Regions from separate parts of the Pseudomonas lijiangensis genome, predicted to be linked through region 2. Evidence: predicted binding sites of a transcription regulator. Region 2 holds the regulator's gene; the other holds the start of a gene.
What was found. The regulator LexA, encoded in region 2, represses DNA repair genes until DNA is damaged. The targets are predictions, from matches to a motif close to CTGTNTNNNNANACAG.
Positions count from the first base shown of each region.

Region 1: recN (DNA repair protein RecN) is a predicted target of LexA. The motif match lies at 1,546-1,561, and genes of this name have one in related genera.

Region 1 is NZ_CP076668.1:856,706-868,492, forward strand. Features, by position in the region: gene recN (DNA repair protein RecN) at 1-1,522, opposite strand, end outside; gene grpE (nucleotide exchange factor GrpE) at 1,794-2,357, shown strand; gene dnaK (molecular chaperone DnaK) at 2,423-4,378, shown strand; gene dnaJ (molecular chaperone DnaJ) at 4,703-5,836, shown strand; gene dapB (4-hydroxy-tetrahydrodipicolinate reductase) at 5,861-6,664, shown strand; gene carA (glutamine-hydrolyzing carbamoyl-phosphate synthase small subunit) at 6,878-8,014, shown strand; gene carB (carbamoyl-phosphate synthase large subunit) at 8,150-11,371, shown strand; gene greA (transcription elongation factor GreA) at 11,368-11,787, shown strand, end outside.
Region 2 is NZ_CP076668.1:3,691,757-3,703,543, reverse strand. Features, by position in the region: gene fadB (fatty acid oxidation complex subunit alpha FadB) at 1-749, shown strand, start outside; gene fadA (acetyl-CoA C-acyltransferase FadA) at 772-1,947, shown strand; gene KQP88_RS15130 (DUF1653 domain-containing protein) at 2,079-2,315, shown strand; gene topA (type I DNA topoisomerase) at 2,429-5,041, shown strand; gene KQP88_RS15120 (DUF6586 family protein) at 5,167-5,688, shown strand; gene KQP88_RS15115 (hypothetical protein) at 5,752-5,985, shown strand; gene sulA (SOS-induced cell division inhibitor SulA) at 5,997-6,467, opposite strand; gene lexA (transcriptional repressor LexA) at 6,477-7,085, opposite strand; gene psrA (transcriptional regulator PsrA) at 7,302-8,018, shown strand; gene nagZ (beta-N-acetylhexosaminidase) at 8,120-9,118, shown strand; gene KQP88_RS15090 (S-methyl-5'-thioinosine phosphorylase) at 9,128-9,868, shown strand; gene KQP88_RS15085 (DEAD/DEAH box helicase) at 10,022-11,787, opposite strand, start outside.

The DNA.
Region 1 (11,787 bases), 2.8 Mb from region 2:
TGTGCACGAACAAATGCTGATGGCCCTGCGCTGCTACCTGCGGCAGGTGGGTCACGGTCATCACTTGCCCGCGCTCACCCAGTCGGCGCAGCAACTGGCCGACAATCTCGGCTGTCGGGCCACCGATACCCACATCCACTTCGTCGAATACCAGCGTCGGTACGCGGGAGGTCTGTGCGGTAATCACCTGAATGGCGAGGCTGATGCGTGACAGCTCGCCCCCGGAGGCCACCTTGGCCAATGCCTTGAGTGGCTGACCCGGGTTGGCGCTGACCAGCAGTTCGACCTGTTCAAGGCCATGGGGCAGCAGGTCGCTGCCGGAGTTGGGTTTCAGTTCTATGGTGAACCGCCCGCCGGGCATGCCCAGTCGGTGGATTTCTTCCTCCACGGCGCCGGCCAGCTGGTTTGCGGCGCGCTGGCGAAAATCGCTCAGCTCTCTGGCTTTTTCCTGATAGTGACGGGCAAAGGAAGCCAGTTCGTGCTCAAGTCGCTCGATGGATTCGTCGTTGGCATTCAGGGTTTCAATTTCATCCAGCAGCTTCTGTTGCAGTTCGCTCAGCTCGGTTGGCTGGATGCGGTGTTTGCGAGCCAGTGTGTAGATGCTGTCCAGGCGCTCTTCGAGCTGTTGCAGGCGGGCCGGGTCGGCGTCGAAGTGATCCAGGAAACGATTCAGTTCGCCGACGGCTTCTTCTATCTGGATCTGTGCGCTGGACAGCAGGCCGGTGGCTTCGCTCAGGGCTGTGGGTGAATTGTTGATGCTGCCCAGGCGGTTCAGGCTGGCGGTCAATGCATTCAGCACATTGCCCGAATCGCTCTCGCTGCATTGCTCCACGACCTGACGGCAAATGCTCAGCAGGCTTTCGGCGTTGGTCAGGTTCTTGTGTTCCTGCTCGAGCTGCTCCAGCTCGTTCTCACCCAGGCTCAGGCTTTCCAGCTCTTCCAGTTGATAGCTGAGCAATTGATGCCGTGCGCGCTGCTCGTCGCCGGAGTTGGAAAGCCGCTCCAGCTCCTGACGGGTCTGGCGCCAGCGTTGGGCGGCCAGTTGGACCTGACGCGCCAGCTCGGTGGCGCCGGCGTATTCGTCCAGCAGGCGTCTGTGGGTATCGGTTTTCAGCAGCGACTGGTGTTCATGCTGGCTGTGGATGTCGATCAGCAGTTCGCCCAGGGCCTTGAGGTCGCCTTGAGGGCAGGGCGTGCCATTGATGTAGGCGCGTGAGCGCCCTTCGGCGGTAATGACTCGCCGCAGGATGCACGGGCCGTCGTTATCCAGGTCGCGCTCTTTGAGCCAGGCCTGCGCTTCGGGAATATCGGCCAGATCGAAGGTGGCCAGGATGTCGGCCTTGTCGGCGCCGGGACGAACGACGCCACTGTCAGCGCGATCGCCGAGCGTCAGGCCCAGGGCGTCGAGCATGATCGACTTGCCGGCACCGGTTTCGCCAGTGATTACGCTCATGCCTCGATCCAGTTCAAGATCAAGGTGTTCGACGATGGCGTAGTTATGTACGGAAAGGTGCACCAGCATGGAGTGGCTCCCAAGCGATTTGTCTGGTTATTTATACAGTGTTTTATTTGGTTCTGACAATGCTTGGGTTTAGCTCGTTTTGATCGGGTTGCACGCTTTTTTAGTCCGGATGGCGATGAAAACCGCTCCGTTCTGTGTGTGCGACACGCGGAAAAATTTCAGGCAATGCACATATCCATCATGCCGAGCCCTTGAAGCCTGAAAATCCGTTCCCATATAGGGGGGCAGAAGCGCGAGATGGGTTCGCGGACGTTTTTGAGAGGAGAACACTATGGCTGACGAACAGAATCTGGATGCGCAGAACCAGGACCAGGCTGGCGAGACAGCTTCGGGTGACGATCTTGCAACTCGTGTGCAGGTGCTCGAAGAGCAACTGGCAGCGGCTCAGGATCAGTCCCTGCGTGTAGCTGCGGATCTGCAGAACGTACGTCGTCGTGCAGAACAGGATGTGGAAAAGGCGCACAAATTCGCTCTTGAGAAGTTCGCAGGCGATCTGCTGCCTATCGTCGACAGCCTGGAGCGTGGTCTGGATCTGTCCAGCCCGGACGACGAAAGCATCCGTCCGATGCGTGAAGGTATCGAGCTGACGCTCAAGATGTTCAACGACACCCTCAAGCGTTATCAGCTGGAGGCCATCGATCCGCACGGCCAGCCATTCAATGCCGAGCATCATCAGGCAATGGCCATGCAGGAAAGCGCGGATGTTGAACCAAACACTGTTCTGAAAGTGTTCCAGAAGGGTTATCAGCTCAACGGTCGTCTGCTGCGTCCGGCCATGGTCGTGGTCAGCAAGGCACCGTCGCCTGTTTCGCCATCAATTGATGAGCAGGCTTGAAATCGGCTGTCTGGCCCCCATTTATAGGCCAAGCGTTTAAGAGCTACCGCAATTTGTAAACGCAGTTGCGGCAACCAAATCAAAAGTTTCGGGAGAGTCAAAAGATGGGCAAGATTATCGGTATTGACCTGGGGACCACCAACTCCTGCGTCTCTATTCTGGAAAACGGCAACGTCAAGGTTATCGAGAACGCTGAAGGCGCTCGTACCACCCCTTCGATCATTGCTTACGCCAACGACGGCGAAATCCTCGTCGGTCAGTCGGCCAAGCGTCAGGCGGTGACCAACCCGCACAACACTCTGTACGCAGTAAAGCGTCTGATCGGTCGTCGTTTTGAAGAAGACGTCGTACAGAAAGACATCCAGATGGTTCCGTACAAGATTGCCAAGGCTGACAACGGCGACGCCTGGGTTGAAGTAAATGGCCAGAAGATGGCTCCTCCTCAGATTTCTGCCGAAATCCTGAAGAAAATGAAGAAGACCGCCGAAGACTACCTCGGCGAGACAGTCACCGAAGCGGTCATCACCGTTCCGGCCTACTTCAACGACAGCCAGCGTCAGGCTACCAAGGATGCCGGTCGCATCGCGGGTCTGGACGTAAAACGCATCATCAACGAACCAACCGCAGCTGCTCTGGCTTACGGTATGGACAAAGCGAAGGGCGACCACACTGTCATCGTTTATGACCTGGGTGGCGGTACTTTTGACGTGTCGGTCATCGAAATCGCTGAAGTTGACGGCGAGCACCAGTTCGAAGTGCTGGCAACCAACGGCGACACCTTCCTGGGTGGTGAGGACTTCGACATTCGTCTGATCGACTACCTCGTCGACGAATTCAAGAAAGAAAGCGGCATGAACCTCAAGGGTGACCCGCTGGCAATGCAGCGTCTGAAAGAAGCTGCTGAAAAAGCCAAGATCGAGCTGTCTTCCAGCATGCAGACCGACGTCAACCTGCCGTACATCACTGCAGACGCTACCGGTCCTAAGCACTTGAACGTGAAAATCTCGCGCTCCAAGCTGGAATCGCTGGTTGAAGACCTGGTTCAGCGCACCATCGAGCCTTGCCGTATCGCTCTGAAAGATGCCGGTATCGACATCGGTTCGATCAACGACGTGATCCTGGTCGGTGGCCAGACTCGTATGCCGCTGGTTCAGAAGCTGGTAACCGAGTTCTTCGGTAAGGAAGCTCGCAAGGACGTCAACCCTGACGAAGCGGTTGCAATGGGTGCTGCCATCCAGGGCGCGGTACTGGCTGGTGACGTCAAGGACGTTCTGCTGCTGGACGTCAGCCCGCTGACTCTGGGTATCGAAACCATGGGCGGCGTGATGACTGCGCTGATCGAGAAAAACACCACGATTCCTACCAAGAAATCGCAAGTGTTCTCGACTGCCGATGACAACCAGAGCGCTGTAACCATTCACGTGCTGCAGGGTGAGCGTAAGCAAGCCGGTCAGAACAAGTCCCTGGGCAAGTTCGACCTGGCCGAGATTCCACCAGCTCCACGTGGCGTTCCACAGATCGAAGTGACCTTCGACATCGATGCCAACGGCATCCTGCACGTAGGCGCGAAAGACAAGGCGACTGGCAAGCAGCAGTCCATCGTGATCAAGGCCAACTCGGGTCTGTCGGATGAAGAAATCCAGCAGATGATCCGCGACGCTGAAGCCAACAGCGAAGAAGACCGCAAGTTCGAAGAGCTGGCATCTGCCCGTAACCAGGGTGATGCACTGGTTCACTCGACTCGCAAGATGATCAGCGATGCTGGCGACAAAGTGACCGCAGAAGAGAAGACCGCTGTCGAGGCTGCTCTGGTTGCTCTGGAAGCTGCCGTGAAAGGCGACGACAAGGCTGCAATCGAAGCCAGGATCGAAGAGCTGTCCAAGGTTTCCGCGCCAATCGCTCAGAAAATGTACGCCGAGCAGGCTGAAAACCCGGAAGCGGCTGCCAAGCCTGCTGAAGAAAAAGCCAAGGCTGACGACGTAGTCGATGCCGAGTTCGAAGAAGTGAAAGACAACAAGTAAGCGCAGGCTTGCTTGAAAGCCAGTTGACCCGTTCCGAGCGGTGGCTGGTAGGATGTCGCCGCGCGGGAGCTTGCTCCCGCGTTGGCGTGTCTGGAACAGGCAAAATTCCGGCGTTCGGGTCATGGCCCGTATGCCTTGTGGCAAGGTCGTCATGCTCCTGCGTGGCGATTCGTTCTGCCGCTTTCTCGGTCAGGCAACTGGCTGTCTAAACAAGACCAGGATCGTTGAATTGACGTGAGTTGGGTCCGGGCCTGTATGGGGCTCAACGAGTTTGGCAAGGCTCAGGAGGGTTTTGCCGAACGTCCTCAAGAGTGCGGAAGAATTATGGCAAAGCGTGATTATTACGAAGTGTTGGGGGTGGAGCGGGGTGCCAGCGAGGCTGAGCTGAAGAAGGCTTATCGCCGCCTTGCGATGAAGCATCACCCTGACCGCAACCCTGATGACAAGGCTGCGGAAGAGTCTTTCAAAGAGGCCAACGAGGCCTATGAAGTTCTGTCCGATGCCAGCAAGCGTGCTGCATACGATCAGTACGGTCACGCCGGCATAGATCCGAGCATGGGTGGCGGTGGTTTCGGCGGTGGCGCTGGCGGTGCGAACTTCTCCGATATTTTCGGTGACGTGTTCAGCGACTTCTTTGGGGGTGGCCGTGGTGGCGGCGGTCGTGGCGGCGCACAGCGCGGCAGCGATCTGCGTTACACCCTGGAACTGGACCTCGAAGAAGCGGTTCGCGGTACGACCGTGAATATCCGTGTTCCGACGCTGGTCAACTGCAAACCTTGCGATGGCAGCGGCGCGAAGAAGGGTTCTTCGCCGGTCACGTGCCCGACGTGTGGCGGTATTGGTCAGGTGCGCATGCAGCAGGGGTTCTTCTCCGTGCAGCAGACCTGTCCTCGTTGTCATGGTCACGGCAAGATCATTTCCGATCCGTGCGATTCGTGCCATGGCGAAGGTCGTGTCGAAGAGTCCAAGACCCTGTCGGTCAAGGTGCCGCCAGGCGTCGATACCGGTGACCGTATTCGTCTGTCCGGCGAAGGCGAAGTGGGTTCCCAGGGCGGGCCGACCGGTGATCTGTACGTTGTGATCAATGTGCGTGAACACGCCATTTTCCAGCGCGACGGCAAGCACCTGTATTGCGAGGTGCCGATCAGCTTCACTGATGCGGCGCTGGGTGGCGAGCTTGAAGTGCCGACGCTGGATGGTCGGGTCAAGTTGAAGATTCCTGAGGGCACTCAGACCGGCAAGCAGTTCCGCTTGCGTGGCAAGGGTGTTGCTCCGGTGCGTGGCGGCGGTGCTGGCGACCTGATGTGTCGTGTTGCGGTTGAAACGCCGGTCAATCTTGGCAAGCGTCAGCGTGAACTGCTCGAAGAGTTCCGTACTTCGCTTGAAGGCGACGACTCTCACTCTCCGAAAGCCAGTGGCTGGTTCGAGGGTGTGAAGCGTTTCTTCGGTGACTTGTAAGGGCTGACTGGGCAGGAGAAGGTTATGCGACGTATTGCTGTGGTAGGCGCCGCCGGGCGCATGGGTAAGACTTTGATCGAAGCGGTTCTGTCGGCGCCGGGTGCGGGGCTGACGGCTGCCATCGATCGTCCGGACAGCACGCTGGTAGGTGCTGATGCCGGAGAGCTGGCTGCACTGGGTCGTATCGGCGTGCCGTTGTCGGGTGATGTTGCCCGGGTTGCCGATGACTTCGACGTGTTGATCGACTTCACGCACCCTACGGTGACGCTCAAGAATCTGGCTTTCTGCCGCAAGGCGGGCAAGGCCATGATCATCGGCACCACGGGCTTCAGTGCTGAAGAGAAGCTGCAACTGGTTGAGGCGGCGAAAGAGATTCCTATCGTCTTTGCTGCCAACTTCAGCGTGGGTGTGAACCTCTGCCTGAAGCTGCTGGATACGGCTGCTCGTGTGCTGGGTGACGACGTCGATATCGAAATCACCGAGGCTCACCATCGTCACAAGGTCGATGCGCCTTCGGGCACGGCATTGCGCATGGGTGAGGTGGTTGCCGAGGCGTTGGGTCGTGATCTGGAAAAGGTCGCTGTCCATAGCCGTGAAGGCCAGACCGGTGCTCGTGATCGTCAGACCATTGGTTTTGCGACCATCAGGGCTGGCGATATCGTGGGCGATCATACGGTTCTGTTCGCTGCCGATGGCGAGCGCGTCGAAATCACTCACAAGGCTTCCAGTCGCATGACATTTGCCAAGGGTGCTGTCCGGGCCGCCATGTGGCTCGATGGCAAGGCTCCTGGTCTTTATGACATGCAGGACGTGCTGGAGCTGCGTTGATTGTGAGTGCCGGATTCAGCCTTGTCGCATTCCGTGGGTTTTCGGGCTCATTGGTGGTAGACCCAAAAAGGCTTTTTCTGTAAGCTACAGCTTTAGTGTGTCCACTAAAAGCGCGCAGATGAATCTATAAGAAAGCGGGGTGACGTATCTACGTCATTCCGCTTTTTTGCAACCTGCGAACGCCCTTTCAGGCTTTATTTACGGGAGGTCTTCTTGACTAAGCCAGCCATACTTGCCCTTGCTGATGGCAGCATTTTTCGCGGCGAAGCCATTGGAGCCGACGGCCAGACCGTTGGTGAGGTGGTGTTCAACACCGCAATGACCGGCTATCAGGAAATCCTTACCGATCCTTCCTATGCCCAGCAAATCGTTACTCTGACTTACCCGCACATCGGCAACACAGGCACCACGCCTGAAGACGCCGAGTCGAATCGCGTATGGTCCGCAGGCCTGGTTATTCGTGACCTGCCTCTGGTCTCCAGCAACTGGCGTAACAAGCAGCCTCTGGACGAATACCTCAAGGCCAACAACGTTGTTGCCATCGCAGGTATCGATACCCGTCGTCTGACCCGCATCCTGCGTGAGAAAGGCGCACAGAACGGCTGCATCATCGCCGGTGACAACATTTCCGAAGAGGCCGCAATCGCAGCCGCTCGCGGCTTCCCGGGCCTCAAGGGCATGGATCTGGCCAAAGTGGTCAGCACCAAGGACAGCTATGAGTGGCGTTCCAGTGTCTGGAGCCTGAAAACCGACAGCCACCCTGAAATCGCCGCTGCCGAGCTGCCGTACCACGTCGTGGCCTACGACTACGGCGTCAAGGTCAACATCCTGCGCATGCTGGTCGAGCGCGGTTGCCGCGTGACCGTGGTTCCGGCGCAAACGCCTGCCAGCGATGTACTGGCCTACAGCCCGGACGGTGTTTTCCTGTCCAACGGCCCTGGCGACCCAGAGCCATGCGACTACGCCATCAAGGCCATCAAGGAAGTCCTGGAAACCGAAATTCCGGTTTTCGGTATCTGCCTGGGTCACCAGTTGCTGGCTCTGGCTTCCGGCGCCAAGACGGTAAAAATGGGTCACGGCCACCACGGTGCCAACCACCCGGTCCAGGACCTGGACACCGGCGTCGTCATGATCACCAGCCAGAACCACGGTTTTGCGGTTGATGAGTCGACCCTGCCAGGCAACGTTCGCGCCATCCACAAGTCGCTGTTCGACGGGACCCTGCAAGGTATCGAGCGCACCGACAAGAGCGCGTTCAGCTTCCAGGGTCACCCTGAAGCAAGCCCGGGCCCGAATGACGTTGCCCCTCTGTTTGATCGCTTTATCGAAGCCATGGCCAAGCGTCGCTGACCGGTTGCCTTGAGAATGTAGTAAGCACGTGCCCAGGGTGGCCCCGGATGATGAATCCGGTCGTCGCCACCCAGGCACCGCAAAGAAATGTTCAAGACGGCTTGCCGACTGACCTACGGATTTGAGTGACAACCCATGCCAAAACGTACAGATATTAAAAGCATCCTGATTCTCGGCGCCGGCCCCATCGTGATCGGCCAGGCCTGTGAATTCGACTACTCCGGCGCCCAGGCCTGCAAGGCTCTGCGCGAAGAGGGCTACCGCGTCATCCTGGTGAACTCCAACCCGGCGACCATCATGACCGACCCGGCCATGGCCGACGCGACCTACATCGAGCCGATCAAGTGGCAGACCGTTGCCAAGATCATCGAAAAAGAGCGTCCGGATGCCGTGCTCCCAACCATGGGCGGCCAGACCGCACTCAACTGCGCACTGGATCTGGAGCGCGAAGGCGTTCTGGAGAAGTTCGGCGTTGAAATGATCGGCGCCAATGCCGACACCATCGACAAGGCTGAAGACCGTTCTCGCTTCGACAAGGCCATGAAATCCATCGGTCTGGAATGCCCGCGCTCCGGCATCGCCCATTCCATGGAAGAAGCCAACGCCGTTCTCGAAAAGCTGGGCTTCCCTTGCATCATCCGCCCATCGTTCACCATGGGCGGCACCGGTGGTGGTATCGCTTACAACCGTGAAGAATTCGAAGAAATCTGTGCGCGTGGTCTGGACCTTTCTCCGACCAAAGAGCTGCTGATCGACGAATCGCTGATCGGCTGGAAAGAGTACGAAATGGAAGTTGTCCGTGACAAGAAGGACAACTGCATCATTGTCTGCTCCATCGAAAACTTCGACCCGATGGGCGTGCACACCGGTGACTCGATCACTGTTGCGCCAGCACAGACCCTGACGGACAAGGAATACCAGATCCTGCGTAACGCCTCGCTGGCTGTTCTGCGCGAGATCGGCGTTGAAACCGGCGGTTCCAACGTGCAGTTCGGTATCTGCCCGGACACTGGCCGCATGGTCGTGATCGAGATGAACCCACGGGTTTCCCGCTCCTCCGCGCTGGCCTCCAAGGCTACCGGTTTCCCGATTGCCAAGGTCGCTGCCAAGCTGGCAGTCGGCTACACCCTCGACGAACTGCAGAACGACATCACCGGTGGCAAGACCCCGGCGTCCTTCGAGCCGTCCATCGACTACGTCGTGACCAAGCTGCCGCGCTTTGCTTTCGAGAAGTTCTCCAAGGCCGACGCTCGCCTGACCACTCAGATGAAGTCGGTCGGTGAAGTCATGGCTATCGGCCGTACCTTCCAGGAATCCCTGCAGAAAGCCCTGCGCGGTCTGGAAGTCGGCGTCTGCGGCCTTGATCCAAAGCTGGATCTGAGCCATCCGGAAAGCATGAGCACCCTCAAGCGCGAGCTGACCGTTCCGGGCGCCGAGCGCATCTGGTACGTCGCCGATGCTTTCCGTGCCGGCCTGACCGTCGAAGAAATCTTCGAAATGAACATGATCGACCCTTGGTTCCTGGTGCAGATCGAAGATCTGATCAAGGAAGAAGAGAAGGTCAAGACCCTGGGGCTTTCGGCCATCGATCGTGATCTGATGTTCCGCCTCAAGCGCAAGGGCTTCTCCGATGCGCGTCTGGCCAAGCTGCTGGGCGTTACCGAGAAGAACCTGCGTACTCACCGTCAGAAGCTGGAAGTGTTCCCGGTCTACAAGCGCGTCGACACCTGCGCTGCCGAGTTCGCGACCGACACCGCTTACCTGTACTCGACGTACGAGGAAGAGTGCGAAGCCAACCCGTCGACTCGCGACAAGATCATGATCCTGGGTGGCGGTCCTAACCGCATCGGCCAGGGCATCGAGTTCGACTACTGCTGCGTACACGCGGCTCTGGCGCTGCGCGACGACGGTTACGAGACCATCATGGTCAACTGCAACCCGGAAACCGTTTCTACCGACTACGACACGTCCGACCGTCTGTACTTCGAACCTGTCACTCTGGAAGACGTTCTGGAAATCGTGCGCGTCGAGAAGCCTAAAGGCGTGATCGTCCAGTACGGCGGTCAGACGCCTCTGAAACTGGCTCGCGCCCTGGAAGCTGCTGGCGTGCCGATCATCGGCACCAGCCCTGACGCCATCGACCGTGCAGAAGACCGTGAGCGCTTCCAGCAGATGGTTGAGCGCCTGAACCTGCGTCAGCCGCCAAACGCCACTGTGCGCAGCGAAGACGAAGCCATTCGCGCTGCTGCAAAAATCGGTTACCCGCTGGTTGTGCGTCCGTCCTACGTGCTGGGCGGCCGGGCGATGGAAATCGTCTACCAGGAAGAAGAGCTCAAGCGCTACCTGCGTGAAGCCGTTCAGGTTTCCAACGATAGCCCGGTCCTGCTGGACCACTTCCTGAACTGCGCCATCGAAATGGACGTCGATGCTGTCTGCGATGGCACCGATGTCGTGATCGGCGCAATCATGCAACACATCGAGCAGGCGGGCGTTCACTCCGGTGACTCCGCATGTTCGCTGCCGCCTTACTCGCTGCCGGCTCACATCCAGGACGAGATGCGCGAACAGGTCAAGAAAATGGCTCTGGAGCTGGGCGTTGTCGGTCTGATGAACGTTCAGCTGGCGCTGCAAGGCGAAGACATCTACGTCATCGAAGTGAACCCGCGTGCATCCCGTACCGTGCCTTTCGTGTCCAAGTGCATCGGTGTTTCCCTGGCGATGATCGCTGCTCGCGTCATGGCGGGTAAAACCCTGAAAGAGCTGGGTTTCACCAAGGAAATCATTCCTAACTTCTACAGCGTGAAAGAAGCGGTCTTCCCGTTCGCCAAGTTCCCGGGCGTTGACCCGATCCTCGGCCCGGAGATGAAATCGACCGGTGAAGTGATGGGCGTGGGCGACACCTTCGGTGAAGCCTTTGCCAAGGCCCAGGTTGGCGCCAGCGAGATTCTGCCGACAGGCGGTACTGCATTCATCAGCGTGCGCAATGACGACAAGCCTCTGGTGGCTGGCGTTGCTCGCGACCTGATCAACCTCGGTTTCGAGATCGTGGCGACCGCCGGTACGGCCAAGCTGATCGAAGCTGCTGGTCTGAAGGTCCGTCGCGTCAACAAGGTGACCGAAGGCCGTCCGCACGTGGTCGACATGATCAAGAATGACGAAGTCACTCTGATCATCAACACCACCGAAGGCCGTCAGTCCATCGCTGACTCCTACTCCATTCGTCGTAACGCCTTGCAGCACAAGATTTACTGCACCACTACTATTGCTGCAGGCGAAGCCATCTGCGAAGCGCTCAAGTTCGGTCCGGAAAAGACCGTGCGTCGCTTGCAGGATCTACATGCAGGACTGAAGGCATGATCAAATACCCAATGACTGTCCAGGGCGCACGCGCCCTGGAAGAAGAGTTGACGCATCTGACCAAGGTGGTTCGTCCAAAACTCAGCCAGGACATCGGTACTGCGCGTGAGCTGGGCGACCTCAAGGAAAACGCCGAATACCATGCTGCCCGCGAGCAGCAGGGTATGGTCGAGGCGCGGATCCGTGATATCGAAGGCCGCATGCAGAATGCGGTCATCATCGACGTCACCACCATTCCTCATACCGGGAAGGTGATTTTCGGGACGACTGTCCAGATCGCCAACGTTGAAACCGACGAGTCTGTGACCTATCAGATCGTGGGTGAAGATGAGGCCGACATCAAACTGGGCAAGATTTCCGTTGGTTCGCCTATCGCCCGCGCCTTGATTGCTAAGGAAGAGGGCGATGTAGTGACG
Region 2 (11,787 bases):
GCGAGAAGTCCAGCGAAGAAGCCGTGGCGACCACCGTTGCCTACGCCAAGAAAATGGGCAAGAACCCGATTGTGGTCAACGACTGCCCGGGCTTCCTGGTCAACCGTGTCCTGTTCCCGTACTTCGGCGGTTTCGCCAAGCTTGTCAGCGCCGGTGTGGATTTCGTGCGCATCGACAAGGTCATGGAGAAGTTCGGCTGGCCCATGGGGCCTGCGTACCTGATGGACGTGGTCGGCATCGACACCGGTCACCATGGTCGTGACGTCATGGCCGAAGGCTTTCCGGACCGCATGAAGGACGATACCCGTTCTGCCGTGGACGTTCTGTACGAGGCCAAGCGCCTTGGCCAGAAGAACGGCAAGGGCTTCTATGCCTACGAGACGGACAAGAAGGGTAAGCCCAAGAAGGTCAGCGATCCGAGCGTGCTGGATGTGCTCAAGCCGATTGTCTACGAGCAGCGTGAAGTGACTGATGAAGACATCATCAACTGGATGATGATCCCGCTGTGTATGGAAACCGTGCGTTGCCTGGAAGACGGCATCGTCGAAACCGCTGCCGAAGCCGACATGGGCCTGATCTACGGCATCGGTTTCCCTCCGTTCCGTGGTGGTGCGCTGCGTTACATCGACTCCATCGGCGTCGCCCAATTCGTTGCCCTCGCTGACCAATATGCCGAGCTGGGTGCCTTGTATCAACCGACCGCGAAGCTGCGCGAAATGGCCAGTAAAGGCCAGAGCTTCTTCGGTTAAGCGCCTTCTGAGGAATGAACGTATGAGCTTGAATCCAAGAGACGTCGTGATTGTCGACTTCGGTCGCACCCCGATGGGCCGCTCCAAGGGCGGCATGCACCGCAACACCCGCGCCGAAGACATGTCGGCGCACCTGATCAGCAAGTTGCTGGAGCGCAATGCGAAGATCGACCCGGCCGAGGTGGAAGATGTCATCTGGGGCTGCGTCAACCAGACCCTGGAACAGGGCTGGAACATCGCGCGCATGGCGTCGTTGCTGACCCAGATCCCGCACACCTCCGCAGCCCAGACCGTGAGCCGCCTGTGCGGTTCGTCCATGAGCGCGCTGCACACGGCGGCCCAGGCGATCATGACCGGCAACGGTGATGTGTTCGTGATCGGTGGCGTCGAGCACATGGGCCATGTCGGCATGATGCATGGCGTCGATCCGAACCCGCACATGTCCCTGCATGCCGCCAAGGCTTCGGGCATGATGGGCCTGACGGCCGAAATGCTCGGCAAGATGCACGGCATTACCCGTGAGCAACAGGACGCTTTCGGCCTGCGCTCCCACCAGCTCGCCCACAAGGCGACCCTGGAGGGCAAGTTCAAGGACGAGATCATCCCGATGCAGGGTTATGACGAAGACGGTTTCCTCAAGGTTTTCGACTACGACGAAACCATCCGTCCGGATACCACTCTGGAAAGTCTCGCGGCCCTCAAGCCAGCATTCAATCCCAAGGGCGGTACTGTAACGGCGGGTACGTCATCGCAGATTACCGACGGTGCGTCCTGCATGATCGTCATGTCTGCCCAGCGTGCCAAGGACCTGGGTATCGAGCCGATGGCGGTTATCCGTTCCATGGCCGTGGCGGGTGTCGACCCGGCAATCATGGGTTACGGCCCGGTTCCTGCGACTCAGAAAGCCCTCAAGCGTGCCGGTCTTGGGATTGCCGATATCGACTTCTTCGAGCTCAACGAAGCCTTCGCCGCACAGGCCCTGCCAGTGCTCAAGGATCTGAAAGTGCTCGACAAGATGAACGAGAAGGTTAATCTGAACGGCGGCGCTATTGCCCTGGGCCATCCATTTGGATGCTCCGGTGCGCGTATTTCGGGTACTTTGCTCAATGTAATGAAGCAGAATGGCGGCAAGCTGGGCGTCTCGACCATGTGTATCGGTCTGGGCCAGGGTATTGCCACTGTTTTTGAACGCATCTGAGATTGAAAGGGGCCGTTGTCGTCAACGGACCCTGAATTGATGCGAGCCGGGGCCTGGTCCCCGGCTTTTGTATTTTGGAAAAAGCAATTTTTTTACCCGTTGTTTCAGCCATGTTTCAAGAGGGCAACAGCATGCAATTAGAGCCAGGGCTCTATCGCCATTACAAAGGCCCGGAGTACCGGGTATTCAGCGTTGCGCGACATTCCGAAACCGAGGAAGAAGTGGTGTTCTATCAGGCTCTTTACGGTGATTTCGGGATGTGGGTACGTCCTTTGAGCATGTTCCTCGAGTCCGTCGAGGTTGACGGCGAGCAAGTGCCGCGCTTTGCTTTGGTTCAGGTCGAGCCGAGTCTTTTTACCCGTCCGTGAGTCGGGGCCGCACAACAGCCTGTGCTTGACCTCACCTTGTAGCCACTATATATAGCGTGGCCTTTATAAGCTCCACTCTGTCTTTCATCTAGTTTTCAGGAATTTTCTGATCCATGGGCAAATCGCTGGTCATCGTGGAATCCCCGGCTAAGGCCAAGACCATCAACAAGTATTTGGGCAACCAGTACGTGGTGAAGTCGAGTATCGGCCATATCCGAGACCTGCCCACCAGCGGTTCGGCTAGTGCTGCCAAGGAACCTGCCGCCAAGCGTGGCAAGGCAACTGCGAGCGAAGCGCCCGCACTGAGCCCCAAGGAAAAGGCCCGGCGCCAGTTGGTGTCGCGTATGGGCGTCGACCCCGAACACGGCTGGAAGGCCAAATACGAAATCCTTCCCGGCAAGGAAAAGGTGATCGAAGAGCTGCGCAAGCTGGCCAAGGATGCCGACACCATCTATCTCGCAACGGACTTGGACCGCGAAGGGGAAGCCATTGCCTGGCACCTGCGCGAAGCCATCGGTGGGGATGACAGCCGCTTCAAGCGCGTGGTGTTCAACGAAATCACCAAGAAGGCCATTCAGGAAGCCTTTTCAAAGCCCGGCGAGCTGGATATCGCCCGTGTAAACGCCCAGCAGGCCCGTCGCTTCCTCGACCGCGTCGTGGGCTACATGGTGTCGCCGCTGCTCTGGCAAAAGGTCGCTCGTGGCCTGTCAGCCGGTCGTGTGCAATCGGTTGCCGTGAAGCTGGTGGTAGAGCGTGAGCGCGAAATCCGTGCCTTCATTCCTGAAGAGTACTGGGAAATCCACGCCGACCTGGGCACTGCCAAGGGCGCCAATGTGCGCTTTGAAGTCGCCAGGGAAAATGGCGAGGCCTTCAAGCCGCTCAACGAAGCACAGGCCATGGCGGCGCTGGAGAAGCTCAAGGCCTCCAGCTACAGCATCGTCAAGCGCGAAGACAAGCCGACCAGCAGCAAGCCGTCGGCGCCATTCATCACGTCCACCTTGCAGCAGGCCGCCAGTAACCGCCTGGGCTTTGGTGTGAAGAAAACCATGATGATGGCCCAGCGCTTGTATGAAGCGGGCTACATCACTTACATGCGTACCGACTCCACCAACCTGTCGGCCGATGCCGTCAGCATGGCGCGTGATTACATTGAGACAGAGTTCGGCAAGAAGTACCTGCCGGAATCCCCTAATGTCTACAGCAGCAAGGAAGGCGCACAAGAGGCTCACGAAGCGATTCGTCCGTCCGACGTGAATACCCATCCAAGCAAGCTGTCGGGCATGGAGCGTGATGCCGAGCGCCTTTACGAGTTGATCTGGCGCCAGTTCGTGGCTTGCCAGATGCCGCCGGCCCAGTACCTGTCGACCACGGTCAGCGTTGCTGCCGGTGACTTCGAACTGCGCGCCAAGGGCCGCATCCTGAAGTTCGACGGTTACACTCGCGTACTGCCGCAGATGTCCAAGCCTGGCGATGACGGTGTGCTGCCGGACATGGCGCAGGGCGAAACCCTGAAACTGGTGACGCTGGACCCGAGCCAGCACTTCACCAAGCCGCCGGCTCGCTACTCCGAAGCCAGCCTGGTCAAGGAAATGGAAAAGCGCGGCATCGGTCGTCCTTCGACCTATGCGGCGATCATTTCGACCATCCAGGATCGTGGCTACGTTGCATTGCACAATCGCCGTTTCTATTCGGAAAAAATGGGCGATATCGTTACCGGTCGTCTGTCCGAGAGCTTTTCCAACCTGATGGACTACGGCTTTACGGCCGGCATGGAAGAGAACCTCGACGATGTGGCCCAGGGCGAGCGCGACTGGAAAAACGTGCTGGATGAGTTCTACGGCGACTTCCGCAAGAAACTCGAAGTGGCCGAAGCCCCTGACAGCGGCATGCGTGCCAACCAGCCGGTCATGACCGACATTCCGTGCAAGGTGTGCGGCCGTCCGATGCAGATCCGCACTGCGTCGACCGGTGTCTTCCTCGGCTGCTCGGGCTACAGCCTGCCACCCAAGGAGCGTTGCAAGGCAACGGTCAACCTGACTCCCGGTGACGAGATCGCCGAGGATGACGAGGGTGAATCCGAATCCCGCGTATTGCGCGGCAAGCACCGTTGTCCGGTCTGCAGCACGGCCATGGATGCCTATCTGCTGGACGAGAAGCACAAGCTGCATATCTGCGGCAACAATCCGGATTGCTCGGGTTACGAGATCGAAGAGGGCACCTATCGCATCAAGGGCTATGAAGGTCCGAGCCTGGAGTGCGACAAGTGTGGCAGCGAAATGCAGCTCAAGACCGGCCGTTTCGGCAAGTTCTTCGGCTGTACCAATGCCGAATGCAAGAACACCCGCAAGCTGCTCAAGAGCGGTGAGGCTGCGCCACCGAAGATGGACCCGGTGAAGATGCCTGAGCTCAAGTGCGACAAGGTCGATGACACCTACATCCTGCGCGACGGTGCTTCCGGTCTGTTCCTGGCTGCAAGCCAGTTCCCGAAGAACCGTGAAACCCGTGCGCCGCTGGTCATTGAGATCGTGCCGCACAAGGATGAAATCGATCCCAAGTATCACTTCCTCTGCGAAGCGCCGAAGAAAGACCCCGATGGCCGTCCGGCGGTAATTCGTTACAGCCGCAAGACCAAAGAGCAATATGTTCAGACCGAAGTGGAGGGCAAGCCGACCGGCTGGCGTGCCTTCTATGATGGCGGTGTCTGGAAGGTCGAAGACAAGCGCTGATCAAGTGTGTCCGGCGCAAGTCGGGCACAGTTTGCCCAGGAGGCTCCAGGCGGGTTTGACCCTGTCGGGAGCTTTGGCGCTTGTGGCCATGCTCTTTTTATCTGACCGTTATGGAGAATGCCGCCATGGCCCATGAGCTCTATACCCGCACCAATCAGAAGATCTACTTTGCCGGGCTCGCGCTTGAAGCGCTGGGCAAGGCCGAGAAAGGTCAGGCCATCAATGCCCAGGCGTTGTTGCAGGCCGAGCGTGAATCCGTCCTGTTTCATTTGTATGGCGCGCTGCTGGGGTTGTGTCATGAAATTGCCGGTTTCTACCGGTTGCCTCAGGCCGGTGCGCCCCGAGCCGAGCTGTTGCTGACCCAGGAAGTGCTGGACGCCGTAGCAATCCCGGAAATGGCCGAACTGGTCGAGTTGGCGCGCAGCAGGGAAACCTGGCTGGCGCAGCTTCTGTCGGCCTATAACGCCTTGTTCGAGCCGCCTCGGGCCCCTAAAGCTCCCAAGGGAGATGTCACCCAGGCCATGATTGTGGCGGTAAATCTGGACGACGAACCTGCGATTGAGCTGACTCGTGAGGAACTGGAAGGCTGGCGGCAACAACTAAAGGGTCTGGCCATTCGTTTTCGTGAAGGCTTGAGCGAGTGCTAAAACCAATGATCTACAGGCTGGCAGACTGTTACAATGCTGGCCTTTCGCGGAGTATTTGTACTGATGCCTACCTCTTTTCTTGAAATTGTCGAACTACCTGACGGCCGCATAGAGCTGCGTCGTGCTGATGATGAAGGGGCGCTGGTCACCCTCGATTTCTCGGCGGATGCCAAGTCTTTCATGCAGGGTCAGCATGTCGAGATTGCCAAGGCGATGCTGAGCGTAGGTGTGCAGATGGCCGGACGGCTGGCCGAGGGTGAACTCGAAAAGGACACCGGCCCGAAAGTTCTTCATTAACGACCGGGCAATCAGCCCAGCCGAATATTCAGGCTTTGTGCATTACCGACCCTTGCTGCATTGACCAGTTGCTGGCGAGCTGCAGCGCTCAGCGGGTTGAGCCAACTGACCACCGTATGACTTCTTCCCAGCCGAAGCGCCTCACGAGTCAACTCCAGTGCGCTTTGGGTCCCGCGAGGTTGCAATAGCAGGATTCGCTCTCTGTTGAGTCCTGCATCCCTCAGCCATGTTTGAGTCAGGCTCGACGGTGGTGCAATCAGGGTCAGCCAGCGGTCGCTGGTATCCTGGCTCAGCTCTCGAAGAATGGGCGCCATGAGACTCAGGCAGTTCCCTGCAGCGCCGCGCAATGTCAGTTCACTGAAAGCTTCCGGCTCGTTTCTCCAGGCTTTTTCGGGTTCTTCGGCAATCATCGGGACCATGGGCTGGGCCAGGAACGCCTCGAACAGTGGTAATTGCGTGTACTGTGCTTGATGGAACTGCATAGCGTCTCCTTAGCGGCGAATCACGCCGACACTCAGGCCTTCGATAACCAGCTCCTGATCCTTGAGATCGACCTCGATGGGGGCGAACTCCGGGTTTTCAGCAATGAGCCAGACCTTGCTGCCTTCACGTTTGAAGCGTTTTACCGTGACCTCGTCGCCGATCCGTGCAACCACGATCTGGCCGTTGCGGGCCTCACGGGTGGTATGTACGGCCAGCAGGTCGCCATCGAGGATGCCGATATCCTTCATGCTCATGCCGTGGACCCGAAGCAGGTAATCGGCACTTGGATGGAAGAAGGTCGGGTTGATGTTGCAGGACTCTTCGATATGCTGCTGGGCCAGGATCGGCGCACCCGCGGCAACGCGGCCAATGATCGGCAGGCTGTTCTCGTCAGGCTTGGCCTCGAAACCGGGAATGCGGATGCCGCGTGACGCACCCGGAGTCATTTCGATGGCGCCCTTGCGGGCCAGTGCCTTGAGGTGTTCTTCCGCCGCGTTGGGGGATTTGAAGCCCAGTTCCTGAGCGATTTCCGCACGGGTAGGCGGGTAGCCATTGTCTTCGAGGCAGCGTTTGATGAAGCCCAGAATCTCGGCTTGGCGTGGCGTCAGTTTGATCATGGCAGGCGCTCTGTCTTTTTATACAGTGACTGGGATTATATACAGTGAAGGCGTGTTGGCAATCGTCCTTTTCATTTTCGTCGCCCGACGGTCGGGTTGCGGTCTGTCTGCAAGAGGTCGGATAAGTGACTGTTCGGCCACTCTATGAACAGCCCGCTTGACAAGAGGCCCGGCTGATACGTATGTTTCAAACGTTCGTTTGTTAGGCAGAGAGCCATGGCCCAGTCGGAAACCGTTGAACGCATTCTTGATGCTGCCGAGCAATTGTTCGCAGAAAAGGGCTTTGCCGAAACCTCCTTGCGTCTGATAACCAGCAAGGCGTCGGTCAATCTGGCTGCGGTGAACTATCACTTCGGTTCCAAGAAGGCTTTGATCCAGGCGGTTTTCTCGCGTTTTCTGGGGCCTTTCTGCATCAGTCTCGAGCGTGAGCTGGAGCGTCGTCAGGCCAGGCCCGAGCAAAAGCCAACCCTTGAAGAGTTGCTGGAGATGCTCGTCGAACAGGCGCTGGTGGTTCAGCCACGCAGCGGCAATGACCTGTCGATCTTCATGCGTCTGCTGGGGCTTGCGTTCAGCCAGAGTCAGGGTCACTTGCGTCGCTATCTGGAAGACATGTACGGCAAGGTGTTCCGCCGCTACATGACTCTGGTCAATGAAGCCGCGCCGCGCATTCCGCCTATCGAGCTGTTCTGGCGTGTGCACTTCATGCTGGGTGCCGCAGCTTTCAGCATGTCCGGTATCAAGGCCTTGCGCGCCATTGCCGAGACCGATTTCGGCGTCAACACTTCCATCGAGCAGGTCATGCGTCTGATGGTGCCATTCCTGGCAGCCGGCATGCGTGCCGAAACCGGTGTGACAGACGCCGCTATGATCGCAGCACAGCTCAAACCACGCACCAAAAGCTCCTCGAGCGCCCCCGTCGCCGCCAAGGCCTGACGATTCCTGGATGCGCTCGCATTGCGCGAGGCTCCAGGATCAAGCACCATGCCCGGATTGATTGGTAATGGTGTGTTAAGGGTTTTTCTATGAGTTCAGGCCTGCAAGGCTCCCTGATGGTCGATGTCGCCGGTACCTGGTTGACCGCCGAAGACCGTCAGTTTCTGCGTCAGCCCGAAGTGGGCGGTTTGATTATCTTTGCCCGTAACATCGAGCATCCGCGGCAAGTGCGCGAGTTGAGCGCGGCCATTCGTGCCGTTCGCCCTGACTTGCTGCTGGCCGTGGATCAGGAAGGCGGCAGGGTTCAGCGTCTGCGACAGGGTTTCGTGCGTTTGCCTGCGATGCGTGCCATTGCCGAGAAGCCCGATGCCGAATCATTGGCCGAACATTGCGGCTGGCTGATGGCGACCGAAGTACTGGCCGTGGGCCTGGACCTGAGTTTCGCGCCGGTACTGGACCTCGATTTCCAGCGCAGCGCTGTAGTGGGAACCCGTTCCTTCGAGGGCGATCCCGAGCGTGCCGCCGTGCTGGCTGGCGCCTTTATCCGTGGCATGCAGGCTGCCGGCATGGCTGCTACCGGCAAGCACTTTCCGGGGCATGGCTGGGCGGAAGCCGATTCCCATGTGGCAATTCCCAATGACGAGCGCAGCCTGGACGAAATTCGCAGCAAGGACCTCGTGCCTTTTGCGCGTCTGAGCAAGCAGCTGGCGGCGGTGATGCCTGCCCATGTCATCTATCCGCAGGTCGACTCGCAGCCTGCCGGATTCTCCCGTCGCTGGTTGCAGGACATCCTGCGCGGCGAACTGCAATTCGACGGTGTCATCTTCAGTGATGACCTGTCCATGGCAGGCGCTCATGTGGTGGGTGATGCGGCCAGTCGCATCGAGGCTGCGCTGACCGCCGGTTGTGACATGGGTCTGGTCTGCAATGACCGTGCTGCCGCCGAGCTGGCCCTGAGCGCTGCGCAACGCCTGAAGGTCAAGCCTTCGGCGCGTATCGCCCGCATGCGTGGTCAGGCTCATGCTTCGACGGATTATCGCCAGCATCCGCGCTGGCTGACGGCGCTTCAGGCGCTGCGCAATGCCCAATTGATCGATTAAGGATTTGCAATGACGGTTTACGCGATTATCGGCGGAACAGGCCTGACCCAGCTTGAAGGTCTGAACATTCGCCAGTCCCTGCCCATGAACACGCCTTATGGCGCGCCGTCGGGCGAAATCCAGATCGGTGACTATGCCGGTCGCGAAGTGATGTTTCTGGCCCGTCACGGCCATCCTCATCGCCTGCCGCCGCATCAGGTCAACTATCGCGCCAACATCTGGGCCTTGAAGCAGGCCGGTGCGCAAGCGATTCTGGCTGTGAATGCCGTGGGCGGTATTCATCCTGCCATGGGAACCGGCCATTTCTGCGTGCCCCATGATCTGGTGGATTACACCAGCGGTCGCCAGCACACGTTCTTTGCCGACGACCTGGAGCAGGTCACTCATATCGATTTCAGCTACCCCTACAGCGAGGCGTTGCGCGCTCGTCTGATTGCGGCGCTGGCGGCTGAAGGTTGCGAGTTCAGTGATCGTGGCGTCTATGCTTGCACCCAGGGGCCGCGTCTGGAGACAGTGGCCGAGATCGTTCGTCTTGAGCGTGACGGCTGCGACATCGTCGGCATGACTGGCATGCCTGAGGCTGCACTGGCCCGTGAGCTGGAGCTGGATTACGCCTGTCTGGCACTGGTGGTGAACCCGGCGGCGGGCAAGTCGAAAGCTGTCATCACCATGGCCGAGATCGAGCAGGCGCTGCGTGATGGCATGGGTAAAGTGAAAGCGACCCTGGCACGGGTGCTTTCGGCGGAATAAACCCCACGGGGCAATGCTGATCAGTCAAGGCTCAAATAACACTTGTGGGAGGCAGCTTGCTGGCGAAAAAGGCCTGAAACTGGCTGATATTCTGCGTTGTACGCTGAAGTCGCCAGCAAGCTGCCTCCCACAAAGTGATTCATTGGCCTTAACTTATTTCCTGCCTTTCTTCGGCGCAGCCGGCAATGGCGCAAACAGCGCCTGCAGGTCTTCGTCCCGTAGCTTCCAGTCTCCGGCCGAGCGGCCATCCAGAACGCCTGCTGCCAGGGCTGATTTTTCCTGCTGCAAGCGCTGGATTTTCTCTTCCACGGTGCCGCGGGCAATCATCTTGTAGACGAATACCGGCTTGTCCTGACCGATGCGGTAGGCGCGGTCGGTGGCCTGGTTTTCTGCGGCCGGGTTCCACCAGGGGTCATAGTGGATCACGGTGTCGGCAGCGGTCAGGTTCAGGCCGGTGCCACCGGCTTTCAGGCTGATCAGGAACACCGGCAGCTTGCCGTTCTGGAACTCATGAATCGGTGTGCGGCGATCACGGGTCGAGCCGGTGAGCAGGGCGTAGGGAATGCCGCGCTGTTCCAGCTCCTGCTCGATCAGGGTCAGCATCGAGGTGAATTGCGAGAACAGCAGGATCTTGCGACCTTCGGCCAGCAGTTCCTCGAACATCTCCATCAGGCTTTGCAGTTTGGCCGAGCTGCCCTGTTTGCCGGGAACCGGCATGTCGTCGTTGACCAGGCGCAGATCGCAGCAGACCTGACGCAACTTGAGCAGGGCTTCAAGAATGATGATCTGGCTGCGGGCCACGCCCTTGCGGGTAATCTCGTCGCGAACCTTCTTGTCCATGGCCAGGCGTACGGTTTCGTAGACGTCGCGTTGCGCGTCATTGAGCTCGACCCAGTGAATGATCTCGGTCTTGGGCGGCAACTCGGTCGCCACCTGTTCCTTGGTGCGGCGCAGCAGGAACGGTTTGATACGGGCATTGAGGTGGTGCAGGCGATCCATGTTGCCGTGCTTTTCAATGGCCGTCCGGTAGTTGCTGTTGAATTCCTTGCTGCTGCCCAGCCAGCCGGGCATCAGGAAGTGGAACAGTGACCACAGCTCGCCCAGGTGGTTTTCCAGAGGTGTACCGCTCAGGCACAGGCGCTGGCGGGCGTTGAGGTTGCGCGCAGCCTGGGCCGCCTTGCTGTTGGGGTTCTTGATGTACTGTGCTTCGTCGAGAATCAGCACGTGCAGCGGCAGCTTCTCCAGCAGTTCAAGATCCCGTGGCAGCAGGGCGTAAGTGGTCAGGATCAGGTCGTAGTCCTGAAGGTTGCTGGCTTCCTGATGGCGGTTGGCGCCATACAGGGCCAGGACCTTGAGCTGGGGCGTGAAGTTTTCGGCTTCGTCCAGCCAGTTGGGGATCAGGCTGGTGGGCATGACCGCAAGGGCAGGGCGGTCGAGGCGTCCGGCCTGTTTCTCCATGAGAAGATGGGTCAGGGTCTGCAGGGTCTTGCCCAGGCCCATGTCGTCTGCCAGCACGCCGCCCACTTCCAGCTCGCGCAGGGACTGCATCCAGCTCAGGCCTTCCAGCTGATACGTACGCAGTGTGGCATTCAGGCCTTCGGGCAGGCTGACCGGCGCATCCTTGATGTTCACCAGCCGTTCGGCAAACTGGCGCAGCCGGTCGCCGCCCTGCCAGACCAGCGGCAGGTCATCGAGTTCGGTGAGGCGCGCCGCATCGGCCCGACTCATGCGCAGGGTATTGCTGTCTTCCTCGCGCCAGTAGAAATCGCCCAGGGTCGCAAGTACCGGCTTGAGCCGCCCGTAAGGCAGCGCGACCTGTACCGGGCCGCCGCCACTCTGTGTGAAGTGGTTGAGCTGGACCAGCAACTGTTCTTCATCGCCGCGCTTGGCAACGGCCGAAGGGCTCATCAGTTCCGGGT